DNA from 3 places in the Priestia sp. FW507-14D1A genome. Region 3 is predicted to be linked to each of the others. Evidence: riboswitches for the same ligand, from Rfam matches in the RefSeq annotation. Region 3 holds a riboswitch; each other region holds the start of a gene.
The links. Region 3 has a riboswitch for S-adenosylmethionine ahead of metK (methionine adenosyltransferase). Riboswitches for the same ligand answer to the same signal wherever they lie in the genome.
Positions count from the first base shown of each region.

Region 1: linked by a shared signal. The riboswitch ahead of AC3WJG_RS09585 (trans-sulfuration enzyme family protein) and the one ahead of metK (methionine adenosyltransferase) in region 3 are both predicted to bind S-adenosylmethionine.
Region 2: linked by a shared signal. The riboswitch ahead of AC3WJG_RS17180 (methionine ABC transporter ATP-binding protein) and the one ahead of metK (methionine adenosyltransferase) in region 3 are both predicted to bind S-adenosylmethionine.

Region 1 covers NZ_JBYSWQ010000002.1:221,303-228,787, forward strand. Annotated here, with positions in the region: gene putP (sodium/proline symporter PutP) at 1-236, shown strand, start outside; gene AC3WJG_RS09570 (SIMPL domain-containing protein) at 465-1,124, shown strand; gene yoyC (protein YoyC) at 1,187-1,453, shown strand; gene AC3WJG_RS09580 (trans-sulfuration enzyme family protein) at 1,491-2,672, opposite strand; gene AC3WJG_RS09585 (trans-sulfuration enzyme family protein) at 2,656-3,801, opposite strand; SAM riboswitch class I at 3,873-3,990, opposite strand; gene AC3WJG_RS09590 (hypothetical protein) at 4,158-4,820, opposite strand; gene AC3WJG_RS09595 (spore coat protein) at 4,890-5,981, opposite strand; gene AC3WJG_RS09600 (CotH kinase family protein) at 6,113-7,201, opposite strand; gene AC3WJG_RS09605 (CotG/ExsB N-terminal domain-containing protein) at 7,370-7,485, shown strand, end outside.
Region 2 covers NZ_JBYSWQ010000004.1:300,929-308,413, forward strand. Annotated here, with positions in the region: gene AC3WJG_RS17150 (acyl-CoA dehydrogenase FadE) at 1-488, shown strand, start outside; gene AC3WJG_RS17155 (arsenate reductase family protein) at 605-961, shown strand; gene gcvH (glycine cleavage system protein GcvH) at 1,097-1,480, shown strand; gene AC3WJG_RS17165 (YusG family protein) at 1,560-1,805, shown strand; gene AC3WJG_RS17170 (toprim domain-containing protein) at 1,987-2,337, shown strand; gene AC3WJG_RS17175 (thioredoxin family protein) at 2,352-2,651, shown strand; SAM riboswitch class I at 2,832-2,939, shown strand; gene AC3WJG_RS17180 (methionine ABC transporter ATP-binding protein) at 3,071-4,096, shown strand; gene AC3WJG_RS17185 (methionine ABC transporter permease) at 4,089-4,757, shown strand; gene AC3WJG_RS17190 (MetQ/NlpA family ABC transporter substrate-binding protein) at 4,775-5,611, shown strand; gene AC3WJG_RS17195 (carboxymuconolactone decarboxylase family protein) at 5,733-6,098, shown strand; gene sufC (Fe-S cluster assembly ATPase SufC) at 6,338-7,123, shown strand; gene sufD (Fe-S cluster assembly protein SufD) at 7,141-7,485, shown strand, end outside.
Region 3 covers NZ_JBYSWQ010000001.1:1,528,373-1,535,857, forward strand. Annotated here, with positions in the region: gene AC3WJG_RS08310 (gamma carbonic anhydrase) at 1-82, shown strand, start outside; gene AC3WJG_RS08315 (phosphatase PAP2 family protein) at 274-798, shown strand; gene AC3WJG_RS08320 (glycosyltransferase family 4 protein) at 817-1,962, shown strand; gene metK (methionine adenosyltransferase) at 1,995-3,197, opposite strand; SAM riboswitch class I at 3,330-3,447, opposite strand; gene pckA (phosphoenolpyruvate carboxykinase (ATP)) at 3,822-5,411, shown strand; gene AC3WJG_RS08335 (DUF2584 domain-containing protein) at 5,446-5,688, opposite strand; gene AC3WJG_RS08340 (alpha/beta hydrolase family protein) at 5,743-6,525, opposite strand; gene AC3WJG_RS08345 (ABC transporter substrate-binding protein) at 6,698-7,485, shown strand, end outside.

The sequences.
Region 1 (7,485 bases), on a different contig from region 3:
TTTACTGGAAGCGTATGACTCGATGGGGAGCCCTTGCAGGGATGATTGTAGGTGCTGCTACAGTATTAATTTGGGTAAATACTCCATTGAAGGATGCCCTTTACGAAATGATTCCTGGGTTCTTTTTAAGCTTATTAGCTGTTATTATTGTAAGTTTACTAACAAAGAAACCGTCAAACGATGTTCAAAATCAATTCATTGAAATGAAAGAAATCTTAATTAAAGAATCGAAATAAACAAAAAGAAGCTGAAGAAAAGTATGTTAGTTGAAGGAAGATCCGAACGAATTTGATTCTTGATGAAGAATCAAATTCGTTCGGATTTTTTTATTGGTATGGTGAATGTAGATTTCATGTATGTAGGTGCTTCTAGCGGTTGATTTAGTTATGTCTCAATCTCTTTTTGTTTTTAATCTCCTTTTCTTATCATATATATACTAAAGATCAATAAAGGAGGTTTTTGGTATGCAACATTCTTATTTCCCTTATGAACCTACACAGCAACTGCGCGTAGATACACAAAATAGAGAAATTAAAGTAATTGGTGAAGGAAGTGTTTCAGCAGTTCCAAATGAAATTTCCATGACGATTGGAACCCGCACGGAAAACCGAGACGTTCAAGAAGCCTTAAAAGAAAATTCAGCTGTTTCAAATACTTTGCTGCAAGAAATAAAAAAACTTGGAATCAATGACCAGCAAATTGAAACAGCTTCGTTCACCATAAATCCTAAATATGATTACAGCGATGGAAAATCGACTCTTACAGGATACGAAGTACAGCACTTATTTAGAGTAAGAGTACAAGATGTAAAACAAGCTGGCGATGTCTATAACGCTACTTTTTCAAGCGGAGCCAACGTAGCGCAAGATCTTCAATTCCACGTTACAAATGATGATAAATATGAACAAGAAGCGATAAGCAAAGCTTTGCTTAACGCTAAAGAAAAGGCCTTTACCATTGCCAACACGCTGCAGCTCCCTATTAACCAAATTCCTATTTTAATCGAAGAAGGACCTGTCTATCAGTCATCTGGCTCCTCGCCTAAGTTATTAGCAGCCTCTCCCCCTATTCAAGCTCAGTCCTTGATTGTATCTGCTTCTGTAAAAGTTACGTACACGTATTAATACTTGTGGTAAACTATAGATTATTATAATGAAGAAACTAATCTAAAGGAGCTCTTTGCACAATGACTTCTGAACATTTACTAGCAGCTTATCAAACCCTATGGTTGAACCGTTCGTTCGCTTCTAAACAAGCCATGACAAGTGAAGATCAGCTTCACGAAGCCATTATGAAAGATTTAAAAGATGAAATGACTCATCCACGCGTCCGGCAAACACCGTATGTAAAATATCACCTTGGCATAAAAAGAATTCTAAACAGCAGTCTTTCCTCTGATGAAAAAGTTGCGCTTGCGTCCCTATACACAAACCTTTTAGATAGCTGTATATAACGATAAAAAAGGACTTCCTTGATGGAAGTCCTTTTCTTTATTTAATTAACGCTTTTTCTTCTAAGCTTTGAAAAACCGCCTTAAAGTCTTGCTTTAAATCTTCGAATTCCTCTAACCCTACTGAAAGACGAAGAAGTGAATCAGTAATTCCTTTTTCTTCACGCACTTCTTTTGGGATACTTGCATGAGACATTGTTGCAGGATGCGTTAAAATGGATTCAACTGCACCTAGACTAACGCCAATTGAAGCCAATTTTACTCCTTGTAAAATATGTCGTGCTACCTTTTCATCCTGTACTTGGAATGAAATCATAGCTCCGTATCCATTTGCTTGTTCTGAAATCAGTTTGTGGTCTGGATGACTTTTTAAGCCTGGATAATATACATGGCTTACTAGAGATTGTTCTTCAAGCCACTTTGCAAACTGCAGCGCTGTTTTTAACTGCTGATCTAAACGAACTTTTAATGTCTTAATTCCTCGAAGCAGTAAAAAACAATCCTGCGGTCCCAAGATAGCACCAAAAGCATTTTGTACAAACTTTACTTCTTCTGCTAGCTTTTCATCGCTTACTACAACTAAACCGCCAATGACGTCACTGTGACCGCTGATATATTTTGTAGCACTATGAATCACAATGTTTACACCAAGGTCAATCGGCTGCTGTAGATAAGGTGTTAAAAACGTGTTATCCACAATTGTAAGGAGATTGCGCTCCTTCGCCAAACTTGCTACTGCTTTAATATCCGTTACCTGTAAAAATGGATTTGAAGGGCTTTCGATATAAATAGCCTTCGTATCCTTTGTGATAGCTTCTTCAACTTTCTCAACCTTCGTTGTATCAACAAAAGTTGTTTTGATACCAAACTTTGAAAATAATCGTGTTAATACACGATATGTCCCGCCGTACGTATCATGTGAAACTAAAATTTCATCCCCCGATTCAAAAATAGATAACACCGATGAGATAGCAGCCATACCTGATGAAAAAGCAAAACCAGCGTATCCATTTTCTAGCTGAGCAATGGTGTTTTCTAAAGCCTCACGAGTTGGATTTCCTGAACGAGAATAGTCATAGCGGCCGTTGTTCGTCTCATCTTCTTGGTTAAATGTAGATACCTGATAAATAGGTACGTTAACCGCTCCAAAATGACCGTCAATTCCTGTATTTGCATGAATTAAGTTCGTACCAAATCTATGTTTATTATTGTTGGTATGCATCAAATGCCTCCTTCAAATCTTTAATTAAATCATCTGCGTGCTCAATTCCAACTGATAATCGCAGTAAACAGTTTGTTACTCCGACACGATTTCGAATTTCTTCCGGAATATCAGCATGTGTTTGACGAGCTGGGAATGTCATTAAACTTTCCACGCCTCCTAAGCTTTCTGCAAATGTAATAACTTTGACATTTTCTAAAAGTACTGACACGATGTCAGGGTGTGAGACAGCAAAAGAAATCATGCCTCCAAATCCAGTTGCTTGTTTCTTCATGATTTCATAGCCTGGATGTGTTTCAAGACCAGGGTAATACACTTTTTCCACGAGATCATGAGCAGTAAGCCAATTTGCAATTTTCAGTGCGTTTTCATTATGCTTTTCCATACGAAGCGCTAGCGTTTTAACACCGCGTAATAACAGCCAGCTATCCTGTGGACCTAAGATTGCCCCAGCTGCATTTTGATAAAAACGAATTTTCTCTCCTAAGCTACTACATCGAGCCACTACAAGACCAGCAACTACATCATTATGACCCCCAATGTATTTGCTTGCACTATGTATCACAATATCTGCTCCAAGCTCTAAAGGACGCTGATAATAAGGGGACATGAAGGTATTGTCAACGATAGTAAGCAAATCATGCTGTTTAGCTAACGAAATTGCTTCTGGCAAATCAGTCACGTGCATCATTGGATTCGTAGGTGTTTCAATAAATAAAGCTTTTGTGTTGGGACGAAGCGCATCTTTTACTTGCTCGAGATGGGCTGTGTTGACGTACGAAACAGTAATTCCTTGCTCTGAAAAAATTTCATTTAGTACTCGGTACGTTCCTCCGTATAAATCCTCTGATACAATTAAATGATCTCCGTTTTTAAATAGTGCCAAAACTGCCATTACACCCGCCATTCCTGAAGCGAATGCTACTCCTACTTCTCCTTTTTCCAAAGCTGCAATTGCTTCTTCCAATGCTGTACGAGTAGGGTTTGCCGTACGTGCATAGTCAAATCCTGTACTTTGCCCTAAAGCAGGATGAGCAAATGTTGATGCTTGGTAAATGGGTGTTGTAATAGAACCTGTTGAAGGATCACGACCTACTCCTGAACGAACTAATAAAGTTTCAATTTTCATCTATTTCTCTCCTTAACTCAAAATAAAAAACACTCTTCACAGATGGAAGAGTGTTCGTTTATACACGATTTCTCTCATCTGTTAGAACAATACTGATGTTCCACAGGAATTAGCACCGTTCAAATGAATGTTTCATTTGATGGTTGCCGGGCATCGCAGGGCCAGTCCCTCCGCCACTCTTGATAAGAGTTCTATATAATTGTTGGTGGTTAACGTTTGTTGTTACTAACTTTAATAAAGATTTTCTTTATTGTCAACATAATTTTCTAAAAAATTTAAATCATCTCATTTGTTTATTCAATATACCTGTCTTGATAAGCACATAAAAAAAAGAGACGAAAGCGAGGTCTCTTTTTCTAAGGCAAGTGTACAGATTTTACGTGAGCTAACTTCCAATACATACTTTCTCCATTTGCCGTAATTAGTTCAACAATATTATTAGAAACTTCTTTAAGTACGCCAATTTTTTCTGATTGATCCCCTAAATCTAATACGACCAGTTGATTTTCATATTTTTTAAGCTGCTCTTCAAAGTTTCTGACAAAAGGTGCAGAGGCGGGCCTTACTGGGAGCTCTTTGTCACTTAAAGAATAAGGGGTTAACTCATTGCTGTAAGGAGTGAGCCATTTCAAATGATGTAGAGAAACAAAGACATTTTTATACACTGGAGAATAAAACACAAGATAATCATTCAGCACGCTTGTGATATAGCCATGCAATGATTTCCCTCCCGTTACATAAATTTCAATAAATTTCCCTTTTGCCTGCTGTAAAATATTACGATAAGAAATCCGCTGACTTTCTTCTATTAAGTTCTCTTCTATGGTTCGTAAAGGTGTATAATCTTCTTCTGAAACCTCTCGCAAGCGATGTATGTGTAAAAGGGGAATATACAAATAATCATGTCCATTATATAAAACCATTACATCTAACCCGAGATCAACAAGTTTTCCTACAAACGTTGTTTTACCTGATATATCGACTTCAACAATTTTATCAATATAATGATTCATACTCATACTCATTCTCCTCCTTTTTCCTATATGATAGAAAAGGTGCTTTATAAGCACCTTTTATGTTCCAGTTCATCATGCTTTCCAACGATAATTTTTCGTTTTAATAACTTTTTCACCTGGTGTTGAAGAGCGTGAACCCGTACGGCGACCTCCCGAGCGATCGTCTGTGCGACCTCCTGTACGTCTTCCTGTACGTCTTCCGGTACGGTCTCCAGTACGGCCATCCGTGCGACCTCCGGTTTTATCTACTGTAGTTGATTCTTGCACAGAATCTTCTTCATTTGTATCTCCATTTTGCTCAGAATTTTCTTCATTTTGCTTGAAAGATCCTTTTGATCCTAAGGCAATGGTTTTTACGTGTCTTGGTTGTAAACGTAAAACTTGATTATTTTGTACAAGAGTAAAGTTTCCATTGCGACTTTGAACTAACACACCTTCTACAGCCTCTGGCCCTCCACCGTTAATAGCTACCCATCTATGCGAAAACTCTTCAAACAGTTCATTGAAACTTTTCGCCTTAATATACTCAGGTGTTTCTTCAACTAATAATGGGTTTTGCGGAACAACAGGCGTATTTTTGCTTACAACTTCACTTACACTCTTTATGTGCTCTACATTGATATAAACGACGCCGTCATCTTCTGTTAGTAATACGACATACGCAGATTCAAATGAGCCTAATACATCAAGGATCTTACCCAATTTTTTCTCTGGCCCTCCTTGATTTATTTGCACTTGTTTATCTTTCATCAATAATAAAGTGCCTGCAAATGTGTTGGCTCTGTGCAGTTCTACTTCACTATTAAATCCAGAAAATGTTTGCGCGGAATTAGACTTTGTATCCTCTGTAATGCTTTTAACATGAGCGAGCTGGTAATAAATAAATGTATATTGCTGTTGTGGAATAAGCTGCGCCGGTTGATTATTTTGCTGGTTGTTATTTTGTTTTGTTTCAAGAGCAAGTGTTAAATAATCTGATTGAACGTCGATTAAATATCCCGTTTTAGATTCAGGCCCCCCGCGATAGACAGTTACTACTCTCCCTTTTAATGGTTTAAAGTGGGCAGAGTAGCCCGTGCTTTCAGATTGTTGAACTTTACGAGCGCGACTACGATTTGCATTTTGAGTTTGGTCTTGATTTTGGTCGTAGTAATAGTTACTCATTATTTTTCCTCCTTATTAATTGTCCTTATTGGTCATTCATAATGTATATATACGTATCATGTACAGCTATTGTCTTCCTGCATTTGCCTATTATTCTTAAATTCCACTTTTGCCTATCAGTCTAGTAAAATTCAAAAATCAAAAAGATGACTTTTAATGTACGCTGTTCGGTCTTTTACGAAAGAAAGCATAAGGTCTGGTTCCTTATAGAATTGCTCCAAGTTATCTTTTACGTAAGGATCTTTTAATACATATGGAGCAATATAATCATGCAGTTGATAAATGATTGGTTTCATGTATTCTATTGTAAATTGATTATTTAGAACATTGTTCATTTTTTGAATATATCGCTTTTTAATGCTATTCACCGCCAGTAAGCGAGCTGTAAGCGTATTAAATCCTTGTGCACGTACATAGTCTCCTTCCATTACTTTTCCATTTACATCTCTTCCCCAAGTTGCATCATAATCCCATGGAATCAGTTCAAAGCGCCCGCTTTCATGATTTAGATAGAGGGCATAGTTATGGACAAAACCGTCGTAATTCTGCATACAAATAATACCAACTAACCAAGATAAGTAGCGGTCGACGTTCAGGTACTTCTCAATATTCTGTTCGAATTCTGTATTTGTCCATGTATTAAGATTAAATATAAACTTTTCTAATTTTTCCTCGTCTCCTTCTCTCACTGCTTTATCTTCATATCCAGATAACAAAGTTGTTTTTGGCTTTTTATCCAAATCGCTCATCAAAGAAAAATTAGCATCTCCGTCTACTGCATAAAATATAGATCCATCCGCTAAATTTCTTTTTTTCAAAAATAGTTCATCTACCGATTCGAGCTGAAGATATATTCCTTCATTTTTCCCATTAATCTTAAGAGTGACAAACTGAGAGTGGGGAGATAAAACATCTAAAGAAGAGAAAAAATCGAGGGACAATTTATTGCGCATAAGCGATGGATCTTTGTATTCAGCGTTTAGGTGTATTTCTTTGGCGCGCTGAAATATTTTCGGAGAATAAAATTCAATATAATATGACTTTTTCTTCATCTTCCGAATATGGGAGCCTCTTAGGAGCAAATCAATATCGTAGCGTTTTTTGTTAAACTTCATCGTTGCCTGAACCGCTTCTTCTGACCAAATATCTCTTTGCATTTCCTTTAAATCTTTTACATTCACAAACAGAGCGTATTGAGGGATTTCTTTTTGCTTCATGATTCGACCACCTTTCTTCAATTATTAAAGTATATGAAGGGTAAATTCTCCATGATACCCCGCAGCATCAACTATTTCCGCAAACTCCACTTTTGACTCATATCAAGGACAAGCATCATCGCGTATTCTATTAATGCAAGACCTAGTCCAATTGACAAGGAGGTTTTTGTATTGCATATTACACCTGAAAAAATTAAAGAGGCTGCTGAAGCCCTAGAATGTACAGAACTGAAATCTTTTATGTTTCAAGAGCCAACTGCCGGTCCACTAACAAAGCCACGTCGCTC
Region 2 (7,485 bases), on a different contig from region 3:
AAGCACAAACGCTTCAAGAAGAATTGATGATGCTTATGCCGCAGGAAGTAGGCAATGAGCCGTTAGATCAAGAAAAAATGCTTGTGCAAAATGGGAAGAAAATTGCGCTCTTGCTTTTAGGTCTAGCTGCACAGAAATACGGTAAAGAATTAGAGAAAGAACAAGAAATTCTCGTTAATATTTCCGATATGATTAGTAACGTATATGCAATGGAATCCACTGTTTTACGTACTGAAAAAGCGATTTCCAAAACAGGTGCAGATCAAAACAGCTTGAAGGTAAAATATACACAAGTATTTTGCCAAGAAGCATTTAATCGAATTGAAGCAGATGCAAAAGAAACGTTAATTGGCGTTGAACAAGGTGATACGCTTAGAGTCATGCTTTCGTCTCTTCGCAAGTTAACGCGCTATACACCAATCAATGTGATTAGCGTAAAGCGCGAGATTGCAAAAACGCTTCTAGAAGTAGAGAAGTTCACAGTTTAAGGGAAAAAGGAGCTCGTTTTACGAGCTCCTTTTTGTTTAAGAAGCCTCTATCTAGGTAAATGATAAAGGATGTGTTAAAATACGAAAAAAGCTTAAAATAAAGGGTGGTTGACGAAATGTCATTATTTTTTTATTCATATCCAAAGTGTGGCACGTGCCGAAAAGCCAAGAAGTGGCTGGATGATAACGGAGTAGCGTATGAAGAAATTCATATTGTAGAAAGCCCGCCAACAAAAGAGCAGCTGCAATCTTATTATCAGAACAGCGGCTTAGAATTAAAAAAATTCTTTAATACAAGCGGTAAAAAATATCGCGAATTAGGGCTTAAAGATAAAGTAAGCAGTGCGAGTGAAGACGAACTGCTGTCTATTCTTGCGTCAGATGGCATGTTAATTAAGCGTCCGCTGCTAACAGATGGACAAAAAGTAACGCTTGGCTTCAAAGAAGAGCAGTTTGAGGACGTGTGGAAGTAAGTTTTCAAATAGAAAATTTTTACCTTTTACGTTACACTGTTAATAGGAAGTTATTTTAGGTTGTAGAAAGTGTTCTCCACGTTGAAGGCGCTTTTTATATAAACAAATTACGATACATATTTTGGAGGGATTAAGATGAGTACACCAAAAGATTTGCGTTATTCTGAAGAGCATGAATGGGTAAAAACAGAAGGAGACGTTGTCCGCGTAGGTATTACGCATTTCGCTCAAGCTGAGCTTGGCGACATCGTATTCGTTGAACTGCCAGAAGTAGGAGCAACAGTAGAAGCTGACGAGCCGTTTGGCAGCGTTGAATCAGTAAAAACAGTTTCTGAGCTTTACGCACCAATTAGCGGTGAAGTTGTAGCAGTAAACGATAACTTAAGCGATAGCCCTGAACTTGTTAATGAATCTCCATACGAAGAAGCATGGATGATTACAATCAAACCGTCTGATGCTTCTCAAGTAGACAAGCTAATGACAGCAGAGCAATACGAAGAAATGACAAACGAAGGATAATACTCCTCCATAAATTGTCTTTATGAAAAGTTTTTGACTGGACACTCTATTAGTAAACAAACTAAAGGAGTGTCTTTTTATGTTTGAAAAACAAAAAATGGACGTTACAGATCGCGTTACAGCTAAATTTCATGACGGCGGCATGAAATTATATGTTGATAAGCAGCCAATTGGTGAAGTTAGTTACGGAACAAGCGGCAATGAATACCGCTTTGAAGAAGGGTATTCGCAAGAAAATAATAAATTCTACCAATATACAGATGTACAAAAGCAAGGTGAAACGCAAAAATATACAGACTGCGACGAAGAAGCAGGATGGTGCTAAACAGTGGCAACTGCCGCTGTTTTTCTTGTTTTATGGAAACAATATGGCTTAAGATGCCTTTTAAAACAGTTCTTTCTTGCAAATTTCTTTTAAAAAACAGGTGAACTGTGATACATTAACGAATATTGTATAGCATAAAGAAATGATGTTACTATACAACTGACGATTATGGGTGATGAAAATGGGGCTAATTGAAATTGAAAAAGTAATTATTGTCGAAGGAAAATCAGATAAAAAACGTATCCAAGATATCATTCGAGAACCAATTGAAATTATCTGTACAAACGGTACGATTAGTTTATCAAAGCTGGATGAAATTATTGACTTTACGTTTAACAAAGAGGTATACATACTCGTTGACTCTGATGATTCAGGGAATAAGCTAAGAAAACAATTTAAACGAGAGCTTCCGGAAGCAGAGCATCTATATATTGATAAAATGTACCGAGAGGTTGCTGCCGCCCCTAGACATCACATAGCAACAGTATTACTGAGTGCCAATATCGATGTTAATGCAGAATTTTTAACATAAAAGGAATGAGCAACATGCAAGAATGGAGCGAAAAACAGCTTGACGATCAGTTAAAAGAAGGACAAAGAGCGTTTATCTTTTTCCATACACCTTTTTGCGGGACATGTCAGCTGGCAAAAAAAATGTTAACCGTAGCAGAAGCAATGCTGCCTGGTGTGACCATCGGAATGAGCAATTTAAATTATATGCCTTCAAAAGCAGAAGTATTTTCAATTGAAAGTGTACCTTGTTTGATTGAAGTGAAAAATGGCGAAATGGTAAAAAAACTCTATGCGTTTCATTCCATCGAGCACGTACTTGAAGAGTTTCGATAATCAAACGTTTGTTTAAAATGAAGAAATGGAACGAGAGCAAACCGTTGGGGCTGTTGAAATCTTGGGATATTATCCCAAGAACAAAATCTGTTGACAGCCTATCTGACACATGCTAAAATCACACTCATGAATGTTCATAAATGAATGAATATTTCCCAAAAACAAAATAATTGTTGCGAACTCTTATCAAGAGAGGTGGAGGGACTGAGCCCTGTGAAACCCGGCAACCGTCAGACTAACTGAAATGGTGCCAATTCCTGCAAAGCTATGCGCTTTGAAAGATGAGAGAAAGGATTAAATATCGAGCCTTTCTGTCATGCGCAGAGAGGCTTTTTTAATGGGGAAAATTGTTTTACGGCTTTTTCATCCTATAGGGCAACCTAACATAATTAAGTTTTTACTAAAGAAGGTGAAGAAATATGATTACATTAACAGACGTTACAAAAATTTATCAGGCTAAAAGCGGTCAAGTAACAGCTGTTGATAATGTGAATCTAACCGTTAACCAAGGTGAAATTTACGGAATTATTGGTTATAGCGGAGCAGGTAAAAGTTCTTTAATTCGCTTGCTAAACGGGTTAGAAACACCAACGACAGGAACGGTCGAAGTAGCAGGTAATGATATTGGAAAAATTAAAGGCGGAAAACTCAGAAAAGCTAGACAAGAAATTAGTATGGTGTTTCAGCACTTTAATATCTTGTGGTCGCGTACGGTGCGAGAAAATATTGCCTTTCCGTTAGAAATAGCAGGGATCTCAAAAGAAAAAAGAATGAAACGAGTAGACGAGCTTATCAAGCTAGTCGGGCTTGAAGGGCGTGAAAATGCTTATCCATCACAGCTTAGCGGTGGTCAAAAGCAGCGTGTTGGTATTGCTAGAGCGCTAGCCAATAACCCAAAAGTATTGCTGTGTGATGAAGCAACATCAGCGCTTGATCCTCAAACGACAGATTCTATTTTAGATCTGTTAGTAGATATTAATGAGAAGCTAGGGTTAACCATTGTACTCATTACTCATGAAATGCACGTTATTCGTAAAATTTGTCATCGGGTAGCTGTTATGGAAAATGGGGCAGTGGTAGAAGAAGGGCAAGTGTTAGAAGTATTCAGAAAACCTAAGCAGCCGATTACAAAGCGATTTGTTCAACAGATTTCTGAACCAGAAGAAACGTTTGAAACAATTGAACAAGTACAGGAGTTATATCCAAGCGGGCAAATTATTCAGCTGACGTTTGTTGGCGGAAAAGCAGAGCAACCGCTCATTACAACGATTTTAAAACAGTTTGATGTAACGATTAATATTTTGCAAGGAAAGATTTCTCATACACAAACAGGTTCATACGGAACGTTGTTCGTTCATTTAGACGGAGAATTAACAGAAGTTGAAAAAGTCATTGCATACATTCATGAGCAGCAGGTAGAAGTGGAGGTAATGACAAATGCTTGAGAAACTATTTCCAAACGTTATTTTAGATGATTTTATTCAAGCGACAAATGAAACACTATATATGACGGCTATTTCAGTTATAGCCACGTTTGTTCTAGGTATTTTATTGGGCTTGCTTTTATTTTTAACGTCCAAAGGACAGCTTTGGCAAAACAAACCTTTATATGCCATTGTGTCAGCAGTTGTAAATATCTTTCGTTCCATTCCATTCATTATTTTAATTGTTTTACTGATTCCATTTACCAAAGCATTGGTAGGAAGTATTTTAGGCGCTAATGCAGCGTTACCTGCTTTAATTGTTGGAGCAGCACCATTTTATGCGCGTCTTGTAGAAATTGGTCTGCGCGAAATTGATAAAGGTGTTATTGAAGCTGCTAAATCAATGGGAGCAACAACAAGCACTATTATCTTTAAAGTGCTGTTACCTGAATCGCTGCCAGCTTTAATTTCTGGTTTGACGGTAACGACGATTGCGTTAGTCGGTTATACGGCAATGGCGGGTGTGATTGGAGCTGGAGGTCTCGGGAATCTTGCATATTTAGAAGGATTCCAGCGCAGTCATAATGATGTAACGCTAGCTGCTACGATCTTAATTTTGATTATTGTATTTATTATCCAACTTATTGGAGATGCGATTACTGCAAAAATTGATAAAAGATAACGGGAGGATTATTTATTATGAAAAAATGGCTTTCGGCTTTAGCATTAACATCTGCGCTAGTAGTAGGATTAGCTGCATGTGGATCTAACAATGGATCAAAAGATGAAAAGAAAATTGTTGTGGGTGCATCTAATACGCCCCATGCTGAAATTTTAGAACAAGCAAAACCGATTTTAGAAAAACAAGGAATCGACTTGGAAATTAAAAAATTCCAAGATTACATCTTACCGAACACAGCTCTTGCAAACAATGAAATTGATGCAAACTACTTCCAGCACGTTCCTTATATGAATTCAGTGCTAAAAGATCACAAGGGTGAAAAAGGGTATGATTTTGTAAGTGCCGGTGCCATTCACATTGAACCAATCGGTATCTACTCTAAAAAATATAAAAGCTTAAAAGATCTTCCGAAAAACGGCACAGTTATTATGCGTGATGCAGTAGCAGAGCAAGGACGTATTTTATCAATTTTTGAAAAAGCTGGCGTAATCAAATTAAAACCAGGCGTAAAGAAAACAGATGCACAAATTAAAGATATCGTAGAAAACCCGAAGAATTTAAAATTTAAAGCCGATGTTGAAGGCGGATTGCTACCTCAGATGTACAAAAACAATGAAGGTGACGCTGTTGTTATCAATGCTAACTATGCTATCGATGCTGGCTTAGATCCAGTAAAAGATCCAATCGCAGTGGAAAGCAAAGAAAATAACCCTTATGCAAACATCATTACGGTTCACAAAGGCGACGAAAATAAAGATACAGTGAAAGCTTTAGTGAAAGTTCTTCACTCTAAAGAAATTCAAGACTACATTAAAGAAAAATACAAAGGCGGAGTACTGCCGGTAAATAAATAATAGAAGAAAAGCGCTTGCCCACTCTGGGCAAGTGCTTTTTTGTATGCGGGAAAACGAATAACTCTTATTTTTCTCACGCATACTAACCGTGAAAACTTTACTGATGATGGGAGCTGACGTTATGCAGCAAGAAGCACGTCATTCAACTGAGCAAGCACTTCATGATTATAAAATGGGTGTTGGGAAATTTAGCGAAAAATTGCCGGAAGTAACAAAAACGTTTAATGCGTTTACTGAAGCATGTTTTGGAGAAGGTTCTCTTTCTAAAAAAGAAAAGCAGTTAATCGCGCTAGGAATCAGCGTAGTAGCTCAAGACGAGTACTGTATGATTTATCATACAAAAGGCTGCATCGATCAAGGCGCAACTGAGCAAGAAATTTTAGAAGCATGCGGAGTGTCAGCAGCATTTGGCGGAGGCGCAGCGATGAGTCAGTCCGTTACGCTTGTCCAAGAGTGTATTTCAGAACTGACTAGTCACACGCACTAAGTAAATAAAGTGAGTAAAAAAGCTTGTCTTAGAAGGCTCTATGGAGTCTTTTAAGGCAACTTTTTTATGAGTGGATTTAGTCTTGAAAAACGTACATAATGGTTTAAAACCTTTTGGGTCAAAAGGTTGCTATAAGTTTTCATTTGTTATAAGATTGTAATGAGAATAAAATGAGAATAATTAAAAAGATATAGGTATATCGTTTTTTACTATATACGTCTATAACTGGAGGTTTTAATATGGCAGGGTCAACTTTAACAATTAAAGATCTTCATGTTGCAATTGAAGGTAAAGAAATTTTAAAAGGTGTTAATTTAGAAGTTAAGGGCGGCGAAATCCATGCAATCATGGGACCAAACGGTACTGGTAAATCAACATTATCTTCAGCAATCATGGGACATCCTAAATACGAGGTTACACAAGGAAGCATCACGCTAGACGGCGAAGATGTACTTGAGATGGAAGTAGATGAGCGCGCTCGTGCAGGTCTATTCCTAGCTATGCAATATCCAAGTGAAATCAGCGGGGTAACAAATGCAGACTTCTTACGTTCAGCAATTAATGCTCGTCGTGAAGAAGGAGAAGAAATTTCACTAATGAAATTCATCCGTCAATTAGACAAAAACATGGATTTCTTAGAAATGGATCAAGATATGGCTCAGCGTTACCTAAACGAAGGTTTCTCTGGCGGTGAGAAGAAACGTAATGAAATTCTTCAATTAATGATGCTTCAACCAGGAATTGCAATTTTAGATGAAATCGACTCTGGTTTAGATATCGATGCGTTAAAAGTTGTATCAAAAGGTATTAATGAACTGCGCGGCAGCGAGTTTGGTTGCTTAATGATTACTCACTACCAACGTTTACTAAACTACATTACACCAGATAAAGTTCACGTTATGATGCAAGGTCGCGTTGTAAAATCAGGCGGACCAGAATTAGCACAGCGTCTAGAGGCAGAAGGTTATGACTGGATCAAACAAGAATTAGGTATTGAAGACGAAACTGTAGAGCAAGAAGCTTAAGAGTTAGGAGGATCTCTATGACTATTGATACGAAATTACCATTTGATCAAGAGTACATCAGCAGCTTTTCAAAAGAAGCTAATGAACCAAGTTGGCTGCTAGATCTTCGCTTACAAGCTCTTGCGAAAGCAGAAGATCTTGCACTTCCAAAGCCAGATAAAACAAACATTTCGAAATGGAACTTTACTGCATTTGACAAGCACACTTCACAGGCAAGCACAATCTCATCTGTAGACGAGCTTCCAGAAGTGGTTAAAGCATTGATTGATACAGAAGCTGTTAAAAATCTATATGTTCAGCGTGACCAAACAGCTGCATATTCAACATTAACAGAAGAGCTAAAGTCTCAAGGCGTTATCTTC
Region 3 (7,485 bases):
AGATATGCAGCGCATTCGTACAGAATATGTAGAAAAAGGGCAGTATTATAAGTCTATTAAGAAATCTGATTCTTCATTATAAAGGAAACGTTCCCTCAGAAAGTCATACTGAGGGAATTTTTTTAGTATCTCCACAAACTCTCCAATCATGTTCTATTCTCTCCACAATTGTAAAGAAATTTCCATATTAATTTACATCGTTTTAGTACTGCCTCCACAATTAAAGATTAAACTGAATAATAAAGACGTATTTATTGAAAAGGGAGCGACTCTATGAAAGCCAAGTTAATTCAGTATGTATACGATGCCGAATGCCGATTATTCAAAAGCGTAAACCAACATTTTGATCGAAAGCACTTAAATAGATTTTTACGTTTACTCACTCACGCCGGCGGAGCCACGTTTACCATTGTGATAGCGTGCTTGCTGTTATTTCTGCATCCTTCATCCGTCGCTTACGCTTGTGCGTTTTCTCTAGCCGTTAGTCATATTCCTGTGGCCATTGCTAAAAAACTATATCCGAGAAAACGACCTTATATTCAATTAAAACATACAAAAGTATTAGAAAATCCATTAAAAGATCATTCATTTCCATCTGGGCATACAACAGCTATTTTTTCGTTGGTTACCCCTCTTATGATTGTTTATCCAGCCTTCGCTGCTGTTCTTTTGCCTCTTGCAGTAACGGTAGGGATTTCAAGAATTTATCTCGGTCTGCACTATCCGACGGATGTCATGGTAGGCCTGATACTGGGCATCTTTTCAGGTGCTGTTTCACTGAACATATTTTTAACTTAATTGATAGGAGGAGTACTAATGAGAATTGCTTTATTTACGGATACATTTGCTCCAGAAGTTAACGGAGCTGCTAAAACACTTTATCAATTTACTCAGTACGTCAAATCAAAGCAAATTCCCATCCAGGTATTTGCTCCTGAATTTGCTCATGATCAGTCATTTTCAACGTATGTTCACCGTTCGCCCAGCATGCCGTTTTTTCTTTATCCAAACAGCCGCTTTTCATTGCCAAATGTTCTAAAAATTAAAAAGCAGCTGCAGGAATTCAATCCTTCTATTATTCATTTGGCCACTCCTTTTACAATGGGGCTTTGCGGCTCCTATTACGGGAAAAGATTAGGTGTTCCTCTTGTCGGCTCTTATCATACCAATTTTGATGATTATTTATCTCACTATGAACTTGAAAAAATGCGTGTACCACTGCAAAAATATATGAAATGGTTTTATAAACCTGTACAAAAAATATTCGCTCCCTCTGAAGTGACCAAACAGCAGCTAGAAGAACAAGGGTTTCACAACGTAGCTATTTGGTCGCGAGGAGTAAATCATAAATTATTTCATCCCCACTATGACCGCTTTGATATTCGTATTAAATATAATATTAAAAAGCCCTACATTTTAACGTATGTAGGAAGATTAGCTAAAGAAAAGAACGCTGATTTTTTAATAAAAATCGCACGATCTCTACCGGATCATATCCGGCATCAAATTCACTGGGTTATTGTAGGAGACGGCCCTTTAAAAGAACAAATGCAGCAGCAAGCATCTGAGCATATGACATTTACAGGCTTCCTTGAAGGTAAGCAACTTGCTCATATCTATTCATCATCTGATTTGTTTGTTTTTCCTTCAGAAACAGAAACCTTCGGAAATGTTGTACTGGAGTCTCTTGCTTCTGGAACTCCTGTAGTGGCAGCAAATGCAGGAGGAGTTAAACAGATGGTTCAACACGGGCGAAACGGCTACCTTTGCAAACCTCACTCCTTAGAAGAATTCAGTTCGGCTATTACAGATTTACTCGATGATTTGCATCAGCGGCTTCACTTTGGCCATGCAGCGAGGCAATACGCTCTTACTCAATCATGGGACGCCATTTTTCAGCATTTGCTTTCAGAATATGAAGGTGTCGTAGAAAAATCTGCTGCAGGTATTCAATGGGCATAAAAAAAATCTCCGTTTTCACGGAGATTTTTTTATTATTTAGCTAAAGCTTGAGTTTTTAATGCTTCCGCTTTGTCTGTGAACTCCCAAGGAAGCTCCACATCCGTACGACCAAAGTGGCCGTAAGCTGCTGTTTGCTTATAAATTGGGCGACGTAAATCAAGCATTTTAATGATGCCTGCTGGACGTAGGTCAAAGTTTTTGCGTACTACGTCTACTAGTACTTCTTCAGAAACTTTTCCTGTACCGAATGTATCAATTGAAATAGATACTGGTTGTGCAACACCAATTGCATATGCTAGTTGTACTTCACATTTATCAGCAAGATCAGCTGCTACAATGTTTTTCGCAACATAACGAGCTGCATAAGCTGCTGAACGGTCTACTTTTGTTGCGTCCTTACCAGAGAATGCACCGCCGCCGTGACGAGCATATCCGCCGTAAGTATCAACGATAATTTTACGACCAGTTAAACCAGCATCTCCTTGAGGACCGCCGATTACGAAACGTCCTGTTGGGTTAATGAAATACTTTGTATTTTCATCAATTAACTCGTTTGGAACAACTGGATTAATAACATATTCTTTTAAGTTACGTTGAATTTGCTCTAACGTTACTTCTGGGTGATGCTGAGTTGAAATAACAATTGTATCGATGCGAACAGGTTTGTTGTTTTCATCATATTCAACTGTTACTTGTGTTTTACCATCCGGGCGAAGGTAAGGAAGAATTTCTTCTTTACGTACTTCTGTTAGACGGCGAGCAAGTTTATGAGCTAATGAAATTGGAAGAGGCATTAATTCTTTTGTTTCGTTACATGCATAACCAAACATTAACCCTTGGTCTCCAGCTCCGATTGCTTCGATTTCTTCATCTGACATTTGACCTTCACGTGCTTCTAACGCTTGGTCTACACCAGCAGCGATATCAGCTGACTGCTCGTCGATAGATGTTAATACTGCACAAGTTTCAGCATCAAATCCGTATTTTGCACGAGTATAGCCAATTCCTTTAATTGTTTCACGAACTGTTTTAGGAATATCCACGTAAGTAGAAGTTGTAATTTCACCACTTACTAAAACTAAACCAGTTGTTACGCTTGTTTCACAAGCAACACGAGCATTTGGATCCTTTGCTAGGATAGCATCAAGAATTGAGTCAGAAATTTGGTCACAAATTTTATCGGGATGTCCCTCTGTAACAGATTCTGACGTGAACAGACGACGTTGTGTTGACATCAGTTTTCCTCCTTATAAATACGATACATTGTGATACGGTACTCATTCCCTTATTTTCATTACACGTTAAAAAATATAAAAAAACCTTTCCTTGTATCGAGGAAAGGTATCAAATTCTACATAAGCCTTTCACTCTTATCGATCAAGGTTGTGCCCTTGCATCAGGTTAGCACCTTATCGTCTACACAAAAAAATGACGATGGTTGCTGGGTTTCATAGGGCCTGTCCCTCCACCAGCTCGGGATAAGAGAGTATCCGTTCAAGGACATATAATACATGAAAAAGCGCTTCACTGTCAACAACATTCAAATGGAAATCATCTCTTTATGTTTGAATCTGTTTTAATGTAACATACTCAAATTCTGAAATAGTACATCTTATTAAGAATTATCACTAAGTTTGGTTAATAAGACAGATCAAAATGAGGCTTTTACTTAAAACAGCTTCACTTTTTTCGCTTCTAGCACATATACATGTGTCTAAAATAGGTATAACGTACATTTTTTTATAATACACAAACATTTTTAGTTAAATAGTATAGAATAATTAAATAAATGTGTTATACTAATTATAAATTTCAAACATTAATGAATAAATAATAGCTAAAAAAGGAAGGTAGTGCACATGAGTACTGTTGATATGTCTATCGAATTAAATGGTTTGCTTCAATTAAAAACAACAAAACACCAATTATCTGTTCCACAACTTGTTGAAAAAATTCTAGCTCGACGCGAAGGAACGCTGACTTCTACAGGTGCTGTGTCAGTCGAAACCGGAAAATATACAGGTCGCTCTCCTTTAGATAAATTTATTGTAAGCGATGCTGTGTCTTCAAAAACGGTTGAATGGGGACCTGTCAATCAGCCAATTTCTGCTCAGCGATTCGATGCGCTATACAAAAAAGTCTTAACTCACTTAAAGAAGCAGGATGAACTTTTTGTTTTTAATGGATATGCTGGAGCTGATAAAAAGTATCAGTTACCAATTCAAGTAGTTAATGAATTTGCATGGCACAACCTATTCGCTCAGCAGTTATTCATTCGCCCTTCAGCCGAACACAAAACAAATGATGATGTGAAGCCGTTTACAATTGTAGCAGCTCCAACGTTCAAAGCTGATCCTGAAACAGACGGGACGAACTCTGAAACCTTCATTATTCTTTCGTTAGAGCGACGTATTGTGCTAATTGGAGGAACTGAATACGCTGGTGAAATGAAAAAATCTATTTTCTCAGTGATGAACTTCTTGCTTCCTCAAAACAATATTCTATCCATGCACTGTTCTGCTAACGTAGGAGAAGAAGGTGACGTTGCATTATTCTTTGGTTTATCTGGAACGGGTAAAACAACGCTTTCTGCTGATGCAAACCGTCGTTTAATCGGAGATGACGAGCACGGTTGGTCAAGCTCTGGTGTATTTAATATTGAAGGAGGATGCTACGCGAAGTGCATTCAGCTTTCCGAAGAAAAAGAACCGCAAATTTTCAATGCAATTCGCTTCGGCGCCGTACTGGAAAATGTAGTGTTAAATCAAAATACGAAAGTAGCAGATTATAATGATAATAGTTTAACAGAGAATACTCGTGCCGCTTATTCAATTGACTCTATTGATAATACAGTATTACCAAGCGTTGCCGGGCACCCTACAGCTATTGTCTTTTTAACTGCCGATGCTTTTGGCGTCTTGCCTCCAATCAGCAAGCTTACAAAAGAACAAGCGATGTACCATTTTCTGAGCGGATACACTAGTAAGTTAGCTGGAACAGAGCGCGGCGTAACATCGCCACAGGCTACTTTCTCTACATGCTTTGGTGAGCCTTTCTTACCTCTTGCTCCAACAACTTATGCAGAAATGCTAGGAAAGAAAATCGATGAACATAATGTAAATGTCTACCTTGTAAATACTGGATGGACCGGCGGTGAATACGGCGTGGGAGAACGAATGAAGTTAAGTTACACTCGAGCTATGGTTCAAGCAGCCCTTGAAGGAGAACTAGCTAATACCGAAACAGTAACAGACGCTATTTTTGGTTTATCAATTCCAACTCATGTTCCGGGAGTTCCTGATGAAGTGCTTCAGCCTTCTAAAGCATGGAACGATGCAACAGCTTATAATCAAAAAGCAACTGAGCTTGCTGCTAAATTCAAAGCTAATTTCAAGCGTTTTAATGATGTAGCATCTGACATTTCAACATTAGGCGGACCTAGGGTCTAATAAAAAACCGATCGTCTTAGAGACGATCGGTTTTTTAATTAGTCGAATGTAATTTTGTCAGTTCATATGTGACAATGGTTTTTTCCTGTTCCATTTCTACCTTACGCACAATAGCAGTTCCAATACATTCTCCAGTTTTCGTTTTGTGAATGTTTAATGGAATATCTAACGGATACAAGCGATATCCTTTTTTCTCAATTTGAAAAATGTTATCCGTTACACGCTTTTCGTTGCCTTTTGTCACAATCATTGTATTTAATTCTAGCGGCATCCCCATTTTTTCTCACTCCTCACTGTTATTCTACTTGTTTTCTCTATCGTAGCATATCTTTTATTGCGCTTTCATCCACTTCGTTAACTTCTTCACCGTTTCTCGGTTTTCTTTTGGTGGAAAAGCATGTGGAAAGTTTTCGAAATACCAGCTGGTAACTTTTTTATTGGACTTCTTTAGTTTAGATTCGAGCTGATAGGAATGATCAATCGATACGTTTTTATCTTCTAAACCATGAATAAGCAAGACCGGCGGCTCGACGAGATGAGCACGGTGCAAAGGTGTCCTCCATTCGTATCTTTCAGGATATTTAGAAGGAGTTCCTCCAATCACCCGCTTCATCATTCTTCTTAAATCTTCTCTTTCTTCATATGTCAGCACCATATCCGTGACGCCTCCCCATAACACAAGAGAGCGGCTGTCGTTTTTTTCAATGGCTGTGAGTAAAGCCATCACTCCCCCTCTTGAAAACCCAAAAATATGAATGCGGTCACGGTAGACGTTAGGGAGCTGTTTCAGTAAATCGTAAGCAGCAAAAGCATCGTAACGATCATCTCCTGCAAAATCTTCGTTTCCTTCGCCTCCTTGATTTCCCCTATAGAACGGAGCCATCACAATAAAACCTTGAGAAGCAAATTGAATAAGTCGAGCAGGACGAACCGTTCCTACGTTCTTAATACCTCCTCTTAAGTATAAAAAGCCGTCATACATTCCTTTTTCTTTTGGCTCTGCGAGCATTCCTTTAATCTTAAGCCCTTGACATGCATATGTAATCACCCACAGCGCCACACGAGGGTTTGATGATGGGAAACGCTGTTTATGAAGAATTGTTCCATCTTTCATTTTTTTCCTCCATTCTTTATATAACTAGCCTGCTTTCTCCCGCTAAGGTGTACTTTCAATTGTTGGCTAATACTTCTTTGATTTTACACATAGTTATATAGGCACTCACCTTCTTCTACTTTCTTACATACATTATCATAAAATATTTTATTCTTTTAAGGAGGTTTGCTTTATGAAACAAATCAAATGGCTTTTTTCTTTGCTTGCTATTATGATTTTACTCATTCCACTAATTAGCTGCAGCAAAACAACATCTGTACAAACGGTTCGTGTCGGCGAAGTAACTCGCTCTATCTTTTATGTTCCCCAGTACGTCGCTATTTCAAAAGGCTTTTTTGAAGAAGAAGGACTAAAGGTGGATTTAAAAACAACGTGGGGCGGAGATAAGACAATGACGTCACTTTTATCTGACGGCATCGACGTAGCCTTAGTCGGCTCGGAAACTTCAATCTACGTATATGCACAGGGGTCTAGTGATCCCGTCATCAACTTTGCACAACTAACCCAAACCGACGGAACATTTCTAGTAGCACGTAAAAAAGTCGATCACTTCTCATGGGATCAGCTTAAAGGCAAAACGTTTCTTGGTCAACGCAAAGGCGGCATGCCGCAAATGGTAGGAGAATATGTGTTGAAACAGCATAATATTGATCCTAAAAAAGATGTAAAACTCATTCAAAACATTGATTTTGCTAACGTTGCGAATGCTTTTGCTTCTGGTACTGGAGATTACGTTCAATTATTTGAGCCAACGGCTAGTATTTTAGAGAAACAAGGAAAAGGACATATCGTTGCTTCCTTCGGAAAAGAATCAGGAACAGTTCCTTATACAACATTTATGGCCAAAGAAAGCTATTTAACAGATAACCCTGAAGCAGCAGCTAAATTTACTCGAGCTATTTACAAAGCACAAAAATGGGTAAATACACATAACACAGATGAAATTGCTGAAGTGGTTGC